Regions from separate parts of the Micromonospora ureilytica genome, predicted to be linked through region 2. Evidence: riboswitches for the same ligand, from Rfam matches in the RefSeq annotation. Region 2 holds a riboswitch; the other holds the start of a gene.
The links. A riboswitch is a leader RNA that binds a small molecule or an ion and turns the genes downstream of it on or off. The one in region 2 is predicted to bind cyclic di-AMP.

Region 1: linked by a shared signal. The riboswitch ahead of IW248_RS33765 (C40 family peptidase) and the one ahead of IW248_RS22680 (coiled-coil domain-containing protein) in region 2 are both predicted to bind cyclic di-AMP.

The regions. Positions count from the first base shown of each region.
Region 1 is NZ_JADOTX010000001.1:5,425,437-5,433,149, reverse strand. It holds gene IW248_RS24845 (C40 family peptidase) at 1-792, shown strand, start outside; gene IW248_RS24840 (N-acetylmuramoyl-L-alanine amidase) at 850-2,832, opposite strand; cyclic di-AMP (ydaO/yuaA leader) riboswitch at 3,068-3,203, shown strand; gene IW248_RS33765 (C40 family peptidase) at 3,217-4,257, shown strand; gene dcd (dCTP deaminase) at 4,331-4,909, opposite strand; gene IW248_RS24825 (pyridoxamine 5'-phosphate oxidase family protein) at 5,009-5,566, shown strand; tRNA gene IW248_RS24820 (tRNA-Gly) at 5,849-5,922, shown strand; gene IW248_RS24815 (SigE family RNA polymerase sigma factor) at 6,089-6,622, shown strand; gene IW248_RS24810 (hypothetical protein) at 6,612-7,691, shown strand.
Region 2 is NZ_JADOTX010000001.1:4,973,351-4,981,063, reverse strand. It holds gene IW248_RS22690 (helix-turn-helix transcriptional regulator) at 1-288, opposite strand, end outside; gene IW248_RS22685 (carbonic anhydrase) at 515-1,243, shown strand; gene IW248_RS22680 (coiled-coil domain-containing protein) at 1,303-2,322, opposite strand; cyclic di-AMP (ydaO/yuaA leader) riboswitch at 2,327-2,457, opposite strand; gene IW248_RS22675 (YibE/F family protein) at 2,624-3,994, opposite strand; gene IW248_RS22670 (metal-sensitive transcriptional regulator) at 4,295-4,591, opposite strand; gene IW248_RS22665 (heavy-metal-associated domain-containing protein) at 4,687-4,896, shown strand; gene IW248_RS22660 (DUF8832 domain-containing protein) at 4,910-5,845, shown strand; gene IW248_RS22655 (heavy metal translocating P-type ATPase) at 5,858-7,713, shown strand, end outside.

The DNA.
Region 1 (7,713 bases), 450 kb from region 2:
AACAAGGTCCGGGCGCAGCTGAAGGTCAACCGGCAGAAGTCGGCGAACCTGCAGAAGAAGATCGAGCCGCTGGCGCTGCAGAGCGAGCTGGCGCTCAACCGGGTCGGCGATCTCGCCTCCCGCTACTACATCTCGGGCCCGTCGCAAGACATCGGCGCGCTGCTGGTCAGCGCCAAGCCGGACACGCTCACCGAGCAGCTCACCATCCTCGACCGGCTCGCCGCGCGGGAGCGCAAGGAGGTCGAGGGCGTGCTGGCCGTACGGGCCAAGTACGACGGTGAGAAGCAAAAGCTGGACGCGCTGATCGTCACCCAGACCAAGCAGCAGAACGAGCTGGCGGCCAAGAAGAAGCAGATCGACGCCGAGATCAAGCAACTCGAGGCGTCGATGCCGAAGACCACCGTCAAGACCGCGGCCTGCCCGACGATCAACGGAGTGTTCAGCGCGGCCGCCCGCACCGCGATCAAGACCGCCTGCGGCAAGGTCGGCAAGCCGTACGTCTGGGGTGCCACCGGGCCGAACTCGTTCGACTGCTCGGGACTGACCCAGTACGCCTACAAGGCGGCCGGGATCTACCTAACCCACCACACCGGTGACCAGTGGAACGAGGGCAAGGCCGTTTCGCGAGCCGACGCCCGGCCCGGTGACCTGGTCTTCTTCTTCTCCGGCCTGAGTCATGTCGGGCTCTATCTGGGCAACAACACAATGGTGCACGCGCCACGTGCCGGCAAACCGGTGCAGGTGTCCAGCATCAACACCATGCCCGTCGCCGGGTTCCGTAGACCCGGCTGATCCACCCAGCGCCAACACGACGGCCCCCGGTCACCGACCGGGGGCCGTCGTGGTTTCTCAGCGGGGCGCTCCCACCGGGGATGGCAGCAGCTGCACGTCGGCGAGGTCGACGTACATGATCCGGTGGCCGAACTGGATCTGCGCGTAGCGGTTCTTGCCGCGAATCACCGTCCAGTCGCCGGGCGAGGAGCCGTCGACGGTGCTGGCCCGGTAGTACTCGCCAGCCAGCACCGCGCCGACGGCGTACCGCTGCCCGGCGGTCAGGGTGTACTGCAGCGGCGAGATCGCCTGGTAGGGCACCCCGTCCGGGTACGCCGACTGCTCCGGGTAGGCCCGTCCGTACACCGGAATGGTGGTCCGGCCGGGCTTCGGGGTGGCCACGACACCGACGGTCCAGCTGGCGGTCGGCGCGGACGCCGGGTTGTGGAACCAGGCCCGCTGCCCGAGGTACCAGATCGCCGTCCAGTCGCCCTGCCGTCCGGCCAGCGCGTACGTCTGCCCGGCGGAGGCCCGGGCACCGTGGTCCGACACGGCCATCGTGTTCGGGGTGCCGTCCGGGCGGAGCGCGATGTCGTTGACCAGTGGCGCGTCCGCGGACGGTGCGCTGCGCAGCACGACCGCCGAGGAGCCGCGCGGCGCGCACGGGACGCCTGCGGTGACGCAGTCGGTGAACGCCGGCCGGTTGGTGGCGTAGTCCGGGTAGATCCGGACCAGCCCGGTGGCCGGGGTGCCGGTGTCCAGTCGAGGTGCGTGCAGCAGGTCGAAGTAGTGCGTCCAGTCCCAGTACGGCCCCGGATCCCAGTGCATTCCCCGCACTGTCGAGGGGATGGTGCCGGGCACGTTGTCGTGGCCGATGATGTGTTGGCGGTCCAGTGGGATGCCCAGCCGCAGCGCCAGGTGCCGGACCAGCTTCGCCGAGGTCCGGTACATCGCCTCGGTGTACCAGGTGCCCTGCGCCGCGAAGCCCTCGTGTTCCAGACCGATCGACTTGGCGTTGACGTACCAGTTGCCGGCGTGCCAGCCGACGTCAGTGGTCCGCACGTGCTGGGCGATGTGCCCGTCGACCGAGCGCAGCGAGTAGTGCCAGCTCACGTAGGTCGGATCCTGGACGAGTTGCAGTGTCGTCGCCCAACTCGCCTCGGTGTCGTGGATGACGATGTACTCGATCTTCTGCCGCGCGGGCCGGTCGGAGAGGTCGTGGTTGCCGTAGTCCCCGTCGCCGAACGCCTCGTAGGGCGCCGGGATCCATTCACAGGAGATGGTGCGGGGGCACTCCACCCCGTCCGGGCGGGCCAGCCGGCGCAGACCCAGCCGGTCCAACCAGGAACGCTCGGGCCGCACCGTACGGGCCGGCAGGGTGATCCGCTGGCCGTCGTCGGTCACCCGGGTCTGGCCCGCGCCGATGGTGGTGAAGACCTCGTCGGCGAAGGCCGCGGCGGCGTCGGCGCTGTCCGCGCCGGAGTAGCGGGCCACCGCGCCGTACCAGGCCGCCGGGTCGGTGTCCGCGCCGACCGGCGCGTTCAGATCCCGTTGGTACGCGCTCAGCAGCGCGGCCCCACCCCGGATGTTGAGGCCCGCGTCGGTGCGCAGTGCCTCGGGGGTGGCACCGGTCAGCGTGGCGGCGGCGTCCACGGTCTGCAACGCGGCGGTGGACGGCGCGGGGGCCTCGACGGGCCGGGGCGCGGGCACCCGGGCGGGACGGGAGTCGTCGCCGCGTGGGTCCTCGGCGCCGGCGTCGTGGTGACCGCGCCCCGGTAGGGCAGCCACGTGCCGGGCGTCGGTCAGGTGCATCGGGCCGTACCCGCCACTGGTGCTCGGTGTGCCGGCGTTGGTGTCCCAGCGCGACTCCAGGTAGGAGACGCCGAGCAGCACGACGGTCGGCACGCCGTACTCGGTGGCCGCGGCGGCGTACTGGTGTTGGCGGTCGGTGGTGGGCGCGGCGGCGGCCGGGCCGACGGAGAGCGGCACCGTGGTCGCGGCGGCGACCACGGTGGCGGCGAGCAGTGCCCGCCAGCCGGTCGACAGGGTTGGATGGTGCATCGAACCCCCTAGATTCTCGCGGAGTGAGGTCAGGTCACCATCGCGCCGCCCGGGAGGTCAGGTCAATACCTTTCCATCTATCGAAGCATGCGGAAAGAATTCTTCACACACGGTCGGTGACCTCGTCCAATCCGTACGGAGTGTCACGGCCGCATGGGTTGCGGATCGGTAACAAGCGTCTCTACTCTGGTCATTCGTCGGCCCGACAGCAGCTCCGCCCAGCCCGGGCGGTAACGGACCGACACCGCCGAGTCGTTTCCGAGCGAACCGGGGACCCAGGTCCCTCGGGGTGAATCCGCAGCCACTGCGGTAGGGCGCCGACTTCCCGCCCGAACCCGTCAGCTAACCCGGTAGGCGGTCAGGAAGAAGGAGTACGGAACCCCGGTGGCACTCCATGCCCCGCGGCCGTCGTCCGAGCGGTCGGCATCAGCCGGCCCGCCGTCGATCGTGCCGCGCCCACGCTGGTCCCGCTTCACCACCGCACTCGCCGCGCTGGCCGGCATCGCCGTCGTCCTGACCGGCACTGCCACGGCGGCCCACGCAGACCCGTCCGTCGCCGAGATCGAGCGCCAGATCGACGCCGACTGGAACAAGCTCGAACCGATCATCGAACGGCACAACGCCACTCGCACCGACCTCGCCGCGAAGCGCAAGCAGGCCGACGCGCTGGCCGCCCGGATCACCCCGCTGGAGCGTCAGGTCGACGCCGCGATGGACAAGGTCAGCGCCCTGGCCGTACGCGCCTACATGGGTGAGAACGTCTCGACAGTCAACGCGATGCTGGGGAGCCGGTCGCCGAGCGAGGTGGTCGGTCAGCTCGAAATGCTCGACCGCTTCGCGCACAACCAGCAGAAGGACGTACGCCAGGTGGCCGACCTGCGCGACCAGCTGGCCGCGCAGAAGGCGCCGCTGGACGAGATGGTGGCCCAGCTGGCCCGCACCGAAGCTCAGCTGGCGGCGAAGAAGAAGCAGATCAACGACGAGATCGACCGCCTGCAGAAGCTGCGCCTCAAGGTGTACGGCAGCGGCGGCGGCGGCCCGCTGCGCCCAGCGCCCTGCCCGGGCAGCTACCCCGGCGGCGCCGCGGGCACCGCTGTCAAGTTCGCCTGCGCGCAGATCGGCAAGCCCTACGTCTGGGGTGCCGAGGGTCCGAACTCGTACGACTGCTCCGGGCTGATGCTGGCCGCCTGGGCGAAGGCCGGTGTGTCGCTGCCGCACAACGCCGCCGCGCAGAGCCGCGTCACGAAGGACGTCAGCAAGGGCGACCTGCGCCCCGGCGACCTGGTCTTCTACTACAGCGACATCCACCACGTCGGCATGTACGTCGGCGGCGGCTGGGTGGTGCACGCCTCGCAGGCCGGTCAACCGGTCAAGATGAAGAAGGTCGACGACGGCCCGATCCACAGCTACGGCCGCCCGGGCTGACCCCGGGTGATCGAAGGGCCCGCCGCGATCCGTCGCGGCGGGCCCTTGTCGTCGTGGTTCTAGCGGGTGAACCTCAGCGGGTTGGCCAGGTGCGCCAGTGCTGCCAGGCGCGGCTGGGCGTCGGCCCCCGCTGGCCCTGGTAGCGCGAGCCGTAGACCGCCGAGCCGTACGGGTGCTCGGCCGGCGAGGAGAGCCGGAAGATGCAGAGCTGCCCGATCTTCATGCCCGGCCACAGGGTGATCGGCAGGTTCGCCACGTTCGAGAGTTCCAGGGTCACGTGACCGGAGAAGCCCGGGTCGATGAAACCGGCGGTGGAGTGCGTGAGCAGCCCGAGCCGGCCCAGGGAGCTCTTGCCCTCCAGTCGGCCGGCGAGTTGGTCACCCAGCGAGATGACCTCCAGCGTCGAGGCGAGCACGAACTCCCCCGGGTGCAGCACGAACGGCTCGCCGTCGGGGACCTCGACCACCGATGTCAGGTCGTCCTGCTGCATGGCGGGGTCGATGTGGGTGTAGAGGTGGTTGTTGAAGACCCGGAACAGCCGGTCGAGTCGGACGTCGATGCTGGACGGTTGGACCAGGGTGGGCTCGAACGGCTCCAGGCCCAGCGTGCCGGCCTTGATCTCGGAGACCAGGTCGCGGTCGGAGAGCAGCATCGGACCACCATAGCCGCGTTGCCAAAAGTGGCCGGATTCGGTGCCGGTGACCAGCGCGTCGAGGTCGCCGCTCGTACATTTGTTCGATAGAATGCCCGCATGGCTTCCTGGTCCGAATTCGCCGCCGACGAGCCCCGACTCGCCGACGGGATCCGCGTTCTCCTCCAGCAGTACGGGCCGGGCTTCGGCTATCTGGCCACGGTCCGCGCCGACGGCGGGCCCCGCGTCCATCCGGTCTCCCCGGTCATCACCGCCGAAGGGCTGTTCTGCTTCATCATCGACTCGCCCAAGCGCCGCGACCTCGAACGAGACGGCCGTTACGCGCTGCACTCGTTCCCGCCGGAGGAGAGCGACGACGAGGCGTACGTGGCGGGCCGCGCCCGTCCGGTGACCGATCCGGTCCGGCTGGCGCAGCTGGCGCAGAGCGCCCGGGCCGAGCCGCAGGTCGACTGGCGGCTCTTCGAGTTCACCGTCGACGTGGCGATGCTCACCCGCCGCGAGCAGCACATCGCGGGCATTCCGGGCCTCGCGCCGGGTCGGCCGGCCGTTCGGGTCTGGCTCGACCCGCACGCCCCGTCGGCTGCCGCCGCCCCACTTGCCGTCCCGCAGGCGCGCCCGACCCGCCTCAGCCGCGACGTCCAGTGCACGGCCGCCTGACCATGATCTGAAGATCATCGGCGCGCTGGCTCCGTCGTCACGGAGCCGGCGCCCGGCCGTACGCCCCGCCCTGCACCGCGCCCTGCACCCGTCCGCCCCGACGCTGCATGATCAACTCGGTTTCGGTGAAACCGCGGTGTCCCGGCGCTTCGGATGCCCCGACTTCCAGAAAGCCGAGTGGATCAACCGGACCGACCCGGGCGGTGCGGTACGCGAACAGCAACGGCGGGCGGGGGTACCTGGGTGCACGGGCTCGACCACTCGGGTACAGTGGTGCCGCTTGCGGGTGTAGTTCAATGGCAGAACATCAGCTTCCCAAGCTGACAGTGCGGGTTCGATTCCCGTCACCCGCTCCACCGCGAAGGCCCTGGCCAGGACGAGAGTCCCAGCCAGGGCCTTCGATGCTGTTGCGGCCAGCAGCGCTCGCGGCCGACAAGACCCTGAGGGCCCCGAACCCCGGCCGTTCCAGCGTTAACCTCGCTGGCCTCCCAGAGCGTTCAAGTGGTGGGAGGTACACACACGATGCAACGACCTCGGGAACTGGCGCCACCGGAAGGCTTCGCCGAGTTCGTCGCGGCGCGCTCCGATGCACTGCTGCGTTCGGCCTGGCTGCTCACCGGTGACGCCGGGCGCGCCGAGGACCTGTTGCAGACGGTCCTGGCAGACGTCTGGCGGCGCTGGGCCACGATCAGGAGCGCCGGGCATCCCGAGGCGTACCTGCGCCGAGCGTTGTTCACCACCTACGTCTCCTGGTGGCGGCGGCGCTGGCGCAGCGAGATTCCAAGCCAGCCACCGGACGGGCCCTCACGTGGCGACGTGGCAGGGGAGTCCGTTGACCGGGACGCGGTACGCCGCGCGTTGGCCCGGCTCAGCCGGCAGCAGCGGGCGATCGTGGTGCTCCGCTACGTCGAGGACCTGACGGTGCAGCGGACAGCGGAAGTGCTCGGCTGCTCGCACAACACGGTCAAGGTGCAGGCCTTCCGTGCCCTACGGATTCTGCGTACCGATCCGAATCTTGAGCTGTTTGCCGCTTGGAGGTCGCGAAGTGACGCGTGAAGATGAGGACATCAGGCTCCTGTTGACAAGCGCCGTTCCCCCACTGACGCCACCACCGGATCGGGTTGTCGAGGTGGCGAGGCGCGTCCGCCGGCACCGGCAGCGCCTGATCGGGAGCGCCGCGCTCGCCGTTGCCGTGGCCGTTGGGCTGGGCGTCGGAGGGGCGCAGATCCTCACCGATGGCAACCGTGCCCCCTCGATGGCGGGCGATTCCGGCGGACAGGGGCAGTGGACTTCGTGCGTCGAGGCTGCACCGGAGATGGTCAAGCGCGGCTTCAATGTCCGGACCGAGGAGGCAGCCGCCCTGCCCCGCCTCGGCGATGGCTTCATCCCCGCCGAGGCCGTCATCTGCCGGCTGGTCCAACGCGCTAACGTGGGCGAGGACGTGCTGGTGACGGAACAGCGCAGCTACGACGCCGCCGCCCTCGCCGCCCTCGCCGCCGTGCTCCGCCTGCCTGATGCGCCACAGAATCCCAACCCCCTCTGCAGGGCGAACCTGCAGATGGCACCCTGGCTCGCGCTCGTTGACGCGGAGGGCCGGTGGACACGGCCCGGCATACCACTCGCTACCTGCCACAACCATCTCCCCGACGCGGTCAGTGAAGCCCTTCATGCCCTGCCGCTGACCACCGTGGCAACCCATCGGCTCGCCGAGTCGCCCACGGCGGGGTGCGACATGACAGCGCTGGCGAGGACGAGCGACCCTGACGCCCGTCCCGGCGCCCTGCCGGAGCCGTTCCCCGCCAGGCAGCAGGTCCGCCTCTGCGTCTACGACGTGCCGAAGAGTCAGCAGGGAAGCCGCATGCTAGACGGCGACTTCGCGCACGGGACGGTGCTGCCGGAGGACCGACGGGCAGCGATCGAGGGTGCGCTGCGCTCGTCCGGGCCGGCGAACCCGTGCCATACCCGCGCCAGCCGCTTCGCGGTGCTGAGTCCGTTGACCGGCAGTGGCCCGCACACCTACGTCGAACTCGACGGCTGCCGTCGAGTCACCATGGGAGCCGCTCCTGATCCTGTGATCAACGCGCAGGGCGACGCCGCGCTGATCGCGCTCATCGACAAGCCGTGACCTGTAGGGCGGGACGTCCGGG
Region 2 (7,713 bases):
GAGCAGGTCGCCGACCTGCCGGTCGGCCTCGGCGGGGTGCCGGAAGCGGCCGGCCGGGTTGAGGGTGTACTCGTTGCGTCGCCCGACCCGGGTGCGGTGCAGGTAACCGCCCGCCTCCAGGTCGGCCACGATCGCCTGCGCGGCCCGTTCGGTCACGCCGACCTCGGCCGCGACGTCACGCAGTCGGGCGGTCGGGTCGCGGGCGATTGCCAGCAGGACGTGCCCGTGATTGGTGAGGAACGTCCAGTTCCGCCCGCCGTCGGTGTCGCCCGTCACCGTGCTCGCCATCGTTGACCGCCTTTCGGGATGTCCGCCTGCCCTCGGGAGAGTCTGGTCCGCCCTGCCCCGTCACGGTTGCCCAGGGGGCGACCGGGGGTCAACGTATGAAATCTAAATCACGCATACCTTGACGCATCTTACGGTGCGTGTGACGGTGGAGCACGAGCCAGCGCCCGCCACCCGGCCGGCGGCGAGCCGGCTTGACCAGGTCAGACGCGTCGAGACGAGGTGCGGGATGAGTCATACCGGGAGCGTCGGCGGTCAGCCGGGTTCGCAGCGGATCACCGACCGGGCGTCCGTGCTCAGCGAGCCGACCCTCGCGTACGCCGAGCTGGTCGCCGGCAACCGGCGCTTCGTCGGTGGCGCCCCCCGCCACCCCAACCAGGATGCCGGGCGCCGCGCCGCCGTGGCCGACGGGCAACACCCGTTCGCGGTGGTCGTCGGCTGCTCCGACTCCCGGCTGGCCGCCGAGATCATCTTCGACCGAGGGCTGGGGGACCTGTTCGTGGTCCGCACGGCTGGACACACCGCCGGGCCCGAGGTGCTCGGCAGTGTCGAGTACGCGGTGACCGTGCTCGGCACTCCGCTGGTGGTGGTGCTCGGCCACGACTCGTGCGGTGCGGTGCAGGCCGCCCGAGAGGCCGCGGCGACAGGTACCGCACCGAGTGGGCATCTGCGCGCGGTGGTCGACGCCGTGCTGCCCAGCCTGCGCCGGGCCGAGGCCGAGGGCGTGGACGACATCGACGGCATCGTCGACATCCACATCGCACAGACCGTCGAGACGCTGCTCGGGCAGTCCCCCGTGCTGGCCGAGGAGGTGGCGCGGGGGCGGTGCGCGGTGGTGGGCGTGTCCTACCGGCTGGCCGCCGGAGCGGTGCGCCCGGTGGCCGCCGTGCCGGCTGGCTTCGCGACGCTGGACGCCCCGACCGAATCGACCGACCCGGCTGCCCCTGCCACCGTCTGACGCGACGAGGGCCGCTCCGCGTCACGCGCGGAACGGCCCTCGACCGGGGATCGTGCGGGTCAGAGCAGCGACATGTGGACGTGGTCGGTGTGGTTCGACGGTCCGCTGTACGAGCTCCAGCCGGTGGCCGGGAACCAGATCTGCCGATTCCAGATCACGTAGTAGATGCCGAGACGGTCGGCGTTACGGATGAGGAACGCGGCGACGTTGTTGCCGTACGTCCGGGTGTCGTTGTTGTGCCACGGGGCGAAGCCGCTCCTCTGTAGCGACCAGTCGCAGGCGCGGCCCTTCGGGTGCTCCCACGGCCCGCCGGGGCGGTAGCAGCCGACGAACCGGTTGAAGCCGGCCGCCTTGACCTCCTTGTACGCGTGCAGCGTGCGCGGCGTGATGCAGCCGGACGTGGTGGGGTCGTTCTCACTGCACGACTGGGGCTTCCAGTCACCGTCGGCCGTGCGACCCGGGCCGATCTTCGCGACCTTGGAGGTGGCATCCACCAGGCCGCCGGTGAAACCCTTGCCGCCGACGAGGGAGAGCGCCTTGTCGGCCTCGCTCTTGCGCTTCGCCATCAGGGCGGTCTGCTTCTGCTGCTCCCGGACCTCGGTGTCGAGGGCCAGCTTGGCCTGCTCGGCGCGGGCCTTCACCTCGTTGACCTCGGAGAGCTTCTTCTCGTTGACCATGTTCATCTCGTCGAGCATCCCGGCGCGCTGGACGAACGAGTCGGGCGCATCGCTCTCCAGCAGCATCGCGACCGCGCCGATCCGGCCGGTCCGGTACGCCTGGGCGGCGATCTGCGCGACCTGCGGGGCCAACGCGTCCAGGTCGGCCTTTGCCCGGTCGACCTCCGCCGCCAACTCGCCCTGCCGCTTCTTGGACTTGTCCAGCTTGGACTTTGCGGCGGAGTAGTCGCGGTTGGCCTGCTCGATGACGTCGTTGAGCAGCTTGGGCTCGCCGTCCTCCTCGTGCCCGGACGGTGTGGGAGTCGTCGGGGCGGCGTGCGCCGGGAGCGGCCCGGCGAGCACGGTCAGTGCGGCGATCACGGCCACCACGGGAGTCAACCAGCGGCGTAGGGGTGCCGTCACAATGTTCCCTTCCGTCGACCGCCGACCGGGTTAGCTGACGGGTTCGGGGCGGAAGTGGCCCCTACCGCTGACGCGGATTCACCCCAGGTACCTGGGTCCCCGGCTCGCCGGTTGGCGATTGGGCGGTGGCACCGCAGGCGCCGCTTCGCGCCTTCATCGGTAACCGGCAGCGAGGTTACCCGAGAGTCGACCGGGTGAGCTACGCCTGGATGCCGACCAAAAGCGTCATTTCGCCATAGCGTTGAGTGACCAGTGACGTGGTTCTCAGGGTGGATGCCCGATCTGGTCACGCTGAGGAGTGTCACCATGCCGTATCCGTGCTCCTGTTCGACTCCGGCCACCTGTCGGTGGCCTGGGATGGGGGTGCGATCCGCGGCTGGTCCGGCTCGTCGGAGCCGACCGTTCGCGGTGAGCTGAGTGCGGCAAGTGCCTCGCTGCGGTCCGGCTGGGGTCGCCGGGCGGGGGCGTCGGTGGACGGCGTCGCATCGGTGCGGCCGGCGGCGGTCACCACTGCGGCCAGCCCGGTGGTCAGCGGCACGGCGGCGATCAGACCGAGGGTGGCGACCGCGCTGCGGACGATCTCCTGCGCGAGGAACTCACTGGTGAGGATCTGCCCGATCGGCCGCGAGTCGGCAGTGAGCAGGAGCAGCAGGGGCAGCGACGCGCCCGCGTACGCCAGCACGATGGTGTTGACTGTGGAGGCGATGTGCGCGCGGCCGACCCGGGTGGCCGCACGGTACAGCTGCAACCGGGTCAGGCCGGGGTTGGCGTTCGCCAGCTCGGTGACGGTGGCCGCCTGGGTGACCGTCACGTCGTCGAGCACACCGAGCGATCCGATGATGATTCCGGCGAGCAGCAGACCGTGCAGGTCCACGTCGCCCTGGAACATCGACAGGGTGGTGGCGTCCTCGCTGCCGAAGCCGGTGAGGTGGGTCGCGGCCGTGGCGATTGTGGCGAGCACGCCGGTCAGCACCAGGCTGCCCAGGGTGCCGAGCACCGCGACCGAGGTCTGTGCGGTGACCCCGTGGGTCAGGTAGAGCACCACGAACATGATCAGGGCCGCGCCGACCACCGCCACCAGCAGTGGTGACCGGCCGGCGCCGATGCCGGGCAGCACGAAGGTGAGCAGGATGGCGAAGCTGGCGGCCAGCCCGGCGAGCGCGGCCAGACCTCGCCACCTACCGAACGCGACGATCGCGGCCGCGAAGACCACCGCCAGCCACACCATCGGGGTGCCGCGTTGGTGCTCGGCGATGTTCCAGTTGCTGGTGGTGGGATCGGTCGGGTCGGCGAGTTCGACAAGGATGACCTCGTCGCCGACCTCGACCCGGGGTGCGCCGGGTCCGTCGGGCACCGGTGTCTGGACCTGCTGGCCGGCGGTCGGCCCGTCGTCCACCCGGACGTCGACAGTGCCGCACCGCCCGTCGCCGACCCTCGGTGTGCCCTCGGGAACCGACGGCACCGGCGGGCACGGCTCGCTCACCACCCGGGTGACGGTGCCGGGGTAGCGCGGCACGTCCGCACCACCATCGGTCTGCGGTGACCCGCCGCGCGGCCAGAGCAGCGCCGCGGCCAGCACGGTGGCGACGAAGAGGGGTACGACCGTCAGGACGAGGATCCGTCGCACCCGTGGTGGGGCGGACGGAGCAGAGTGAGTGTGGTCGGCGGCCAAGGCGGGAACTCCCAACGATCCGGTGCGTGGTACGGGTCAGCGGGCCGGGCGGTTCACCGTTTCGGTGGGAAACGCGGCGGACGGCGGGGCGCATCGCTGCCTGATCAACGCTTGATCACGGACGGTCAGTGCTCGGCCCGGTCGGCCGGAGGCGACGCCACATGGTGGTGTCGCCGGTGCCCGACTGTGCAGCGGCATACGGAAGGCCATCGTGGGAGATGCTAGCCAGCCGACCCGGGGCTTGCAGGTCGTGGCGGGGTGTCGGGCGGTCGAACCGCCCGCACGGCGGTCCCGGGGCCGTCAGCCGCGCTTCATGAGCCGGCCGACCGCCGCCATCATTTCGGTGGCCATCTCGTCGGCCCGGCCCTCGGCGGCGCCCTCGTGCATGCAGTGCCGGGCGTGCCCGTCGAGCAGCCCGAGGGCCACCTTGTCGAGGGCGGCCTGGATGGCGGAGATCTGGGTGAGCACGTCGATGCAGTAGCGGTCGTCGTCGACCATCTTCTCGATGCCCCGGACCTGCCCCTCGACGCGGCGGAGCCGCGCGAGCAGCTGGTCCTTGCTGGCGGTGTATCCGCGGATCGGGGTGGGTGCGGTCATGCCGACCAGGATAGCGTACCCCCAGGGGGTATGGTACGGTCGTGGTCGGATGAGATACCCCCACGGGGTACCGGTACCGTAAAGGAGACGATCCGATGGTCAACACCACGTACCAGGTGCAGGGCATGACCTGTGGGCACTGCGTCAGCGCGGTGAGCGCCGAGGTCGGCGCCATCACGGGCGTGCGTGAGGTCCAGGTCGACCTCGCGGCCGGCCGGGTCACCGTCAGCAGCGACCAGCCGCTGGACACCGCGGTCGTCCGGGCCGCCGTCGACGAGGCCGGCTACGACCTCGTCGACGCGTGATCGGAGGGCCGGCGTGCGTACGGTGACGAGACTGGCCGGGTTCGCCGTCGGCCTGGCGGCGGTCTTCGGCGCGACGTACGGGGTCGGCCGGGTCGTCGACCCCGACCCCGCCCCGGTCGCCGCCGCCGCCCCGTCGGCGGACGAGCGCGGCGGGACGACAGACCGGATCCCCGGCGGGCTGCTCGTCTCCGAACGCGGCTACACCCTCGAACCGGTCGACGCCCCGCCCGGCGAGTTCGCCTTCCGGATCGCCGGCCCGGACGGCCGCCCGGTCACCCGGTACGAGGTGGCGCACGACAAGCTGATGCACCTGATCGTCGCCCGCCGGGACCTCTCCGGCTTCCGTCACGTCCACCCCGACCTGGCCCCGGACGGCACCTGGCGGGTCGACTCCCCGCTGACCGGCCCCGGGCAGTGGCGGGCGTTCGCCGACTTCACGCCAACCGGGGGCGAGCCGCTGACCCTCGGCGTGGACGTGACGGTCCCCGGGGAGCTGACCGAACGGCAGTTGCCCGCCCCGGCGACCAGCACCACCGTCGACGGCTACACGGTCACCCTGACCGGTGCGCCGCAGCCGGGCCGCACGTCATCGCTGACCCTGACCGTCAGCCGGGACGGGCAGCCGGTCACCGACCTGGAGCCCTACCTGGGCGCGTACGGGCACCTGGTGGCACTGCGCCGGGGTGATCTGGCGTACCTGCACGTGCACCCGGACGGGACGCCCGGCGACGGGCGCACCCGGCCCGGTCCGGCCGTCACCTTCCTCGCCGAGGTGCCCTCGTCCGGCAGCTACCGCCTCTATCTCGATTTCCAACACGGCGGGCGGGTGCACACGGCCGAGTTCACGGTGGTCGCCGGCGCTGCCCCGACCGGCGACGTCCCCACCCCGAGCGGGCCCGCACCGACCGGCGAGGCCGACCACGGCACCCCCGGGCACGGACACAACTGACGGGACCAGACGATGACCACCACCAGCAGACCGCTGCCCGAGGCGCCGAACCGGATCGAACTGGCGATCGGCGGGATGACCTGCGCCGCGTGTGCCGCCCGGATCGAGAAGAAGCTCAACCGGATGGACGGGGTGAGCGCCACAGTCAACTACGCCACCGAGAAGGCGACAGTCCGGTACGCCGACGGCGTCACGCCGGACGACCTGATCGGGACCGTCCAGAAGACCGGTTACACGGCGGCGCTGCCGGCCCCGCCCAGCGCGGAACCCCCGGTGGACCCGTTGCGGGGCCCGCGTACCCGGCTCTGGGTCTCGGTGGCCCTGAGCGTGCCGGTGGTCCTGCTGGCCATGGTTCCGGCCTGGCAGTTCGACTACTGGCAGTGGCTGTCGCTGACCCTGGCCGCCCCGGTGGTGGTCTGGGGTGGGCTGCCGTTCCACCGGGCCGCCTGGACCAACCTGCGGCACGGCGCGGCCACCATGGACACGCTGGTCTCGCTCGGCACCCTGGCGGCGTTCGGCTGGTCGCTCTGGGCGCTCTTCCTCGGTGACGCGGGCATGCCCGGGATGACGCACCCGTTCCGCTTCGACATCACCCGCACCGACGGCGCCGGCAACATCTACCTGGAGGCGGCCGCCGGGGTGACCGTGTTCATCCTGGCCGGTCGCTACTTCGAGGCGCGGTCCAAGCGCACCGCCGGCGCCGCCCTGCGTGCCCTGCTCGACCTCGGCGCCAAGGACGTGGCGGTGCTGCGCGACGGCGTGGAGACCCTGATCCCGGTGGACCGGCTGGTCGTCGGTGACCGGTTCGTGGTCCGCCCCGGGGAGAAGATCGCCACCGACGGGGTGGTGGACGAGGGCACCTCCGCGGTCGACGCCAGCATGCTCACCGGCGAGTCGGTGCCGGTCGAGGTCGCCCCGGGTGACGGCGTGGTCGGCGCCACGATCAACGCGGGTGGGCGGCTGATCGTCACCGCCACCCGGGTCGGCGCGGACACCCAGCTCGCCCGGATGGCCGACCTGGTGGAGCAGGCGCAGAGCGGCAAGGCAGCCGTGCAGCGGCTGGCGGACCGGATCTCCGGGGTCTTCGTGCCGATCGTCATCACCCTCGCCGTCGGCACGCTCGGCTGGTGGCTCGGCACCGGGGCCGGCCCGACCGCCGCGTTCACCGCCGCCGTGGCCGTGCTGATCATCGCCTGTCCGTGCGCGCTCGGCCTGGCCACACCGACCGCGCTGCTGGTCGGCACCGGTCGGGGCGCCCAGCTCGGCGTGCTGATCAAGGGCCCGGAGGTGCTGGAGTCGACCCGCCGGGTGGACACTGTGGTGCTCGACAAGACCGGCACCGTGACGACCGGCCGGATGACACTGGTGGACGTGGTGCCGGCCAGCGGTGTGGACCGGGCCGAGCTGCTGCGGCTCGCCGGGGCGGTGGAGGCCGCCTCCGAGCACCCGATCGCCCGTGCGGTCGCCGCCGCTGCCAGCGACGAGGGCGCGCTGCCCCCGGTGACCGCCTTCGGCAACCTCGAAGGGCTGGGTGTCACCGGCACTGTCGACGGGCGGACCGTGCTGGTCGGCCGGGTCCGGCTGCTGCGCGAGCACGAGATCGACGTACCGCCGGAGGTCGAGTGGGCCGTGCGCGACGCGGAGGCCGCCGGCCGTACGGCGATCGTCGCCGGCTGGGACGGACGGGCCCGCGGCGTGCTCGCGGTCGCCGACGTGGTCCGGCCGAGCAGCCGGGCGGCGGTGGCCCGGCTGCGCGGGCTGGGGCTGTCCCCGGTCCTGCTGACCGGGGACAACACCACAGTGGCTCGCGCGGTCGCCGCCGAGGTGGGCATCGACGAGGTGATCGCCGAGGTGCTGCCGGCCGGGAA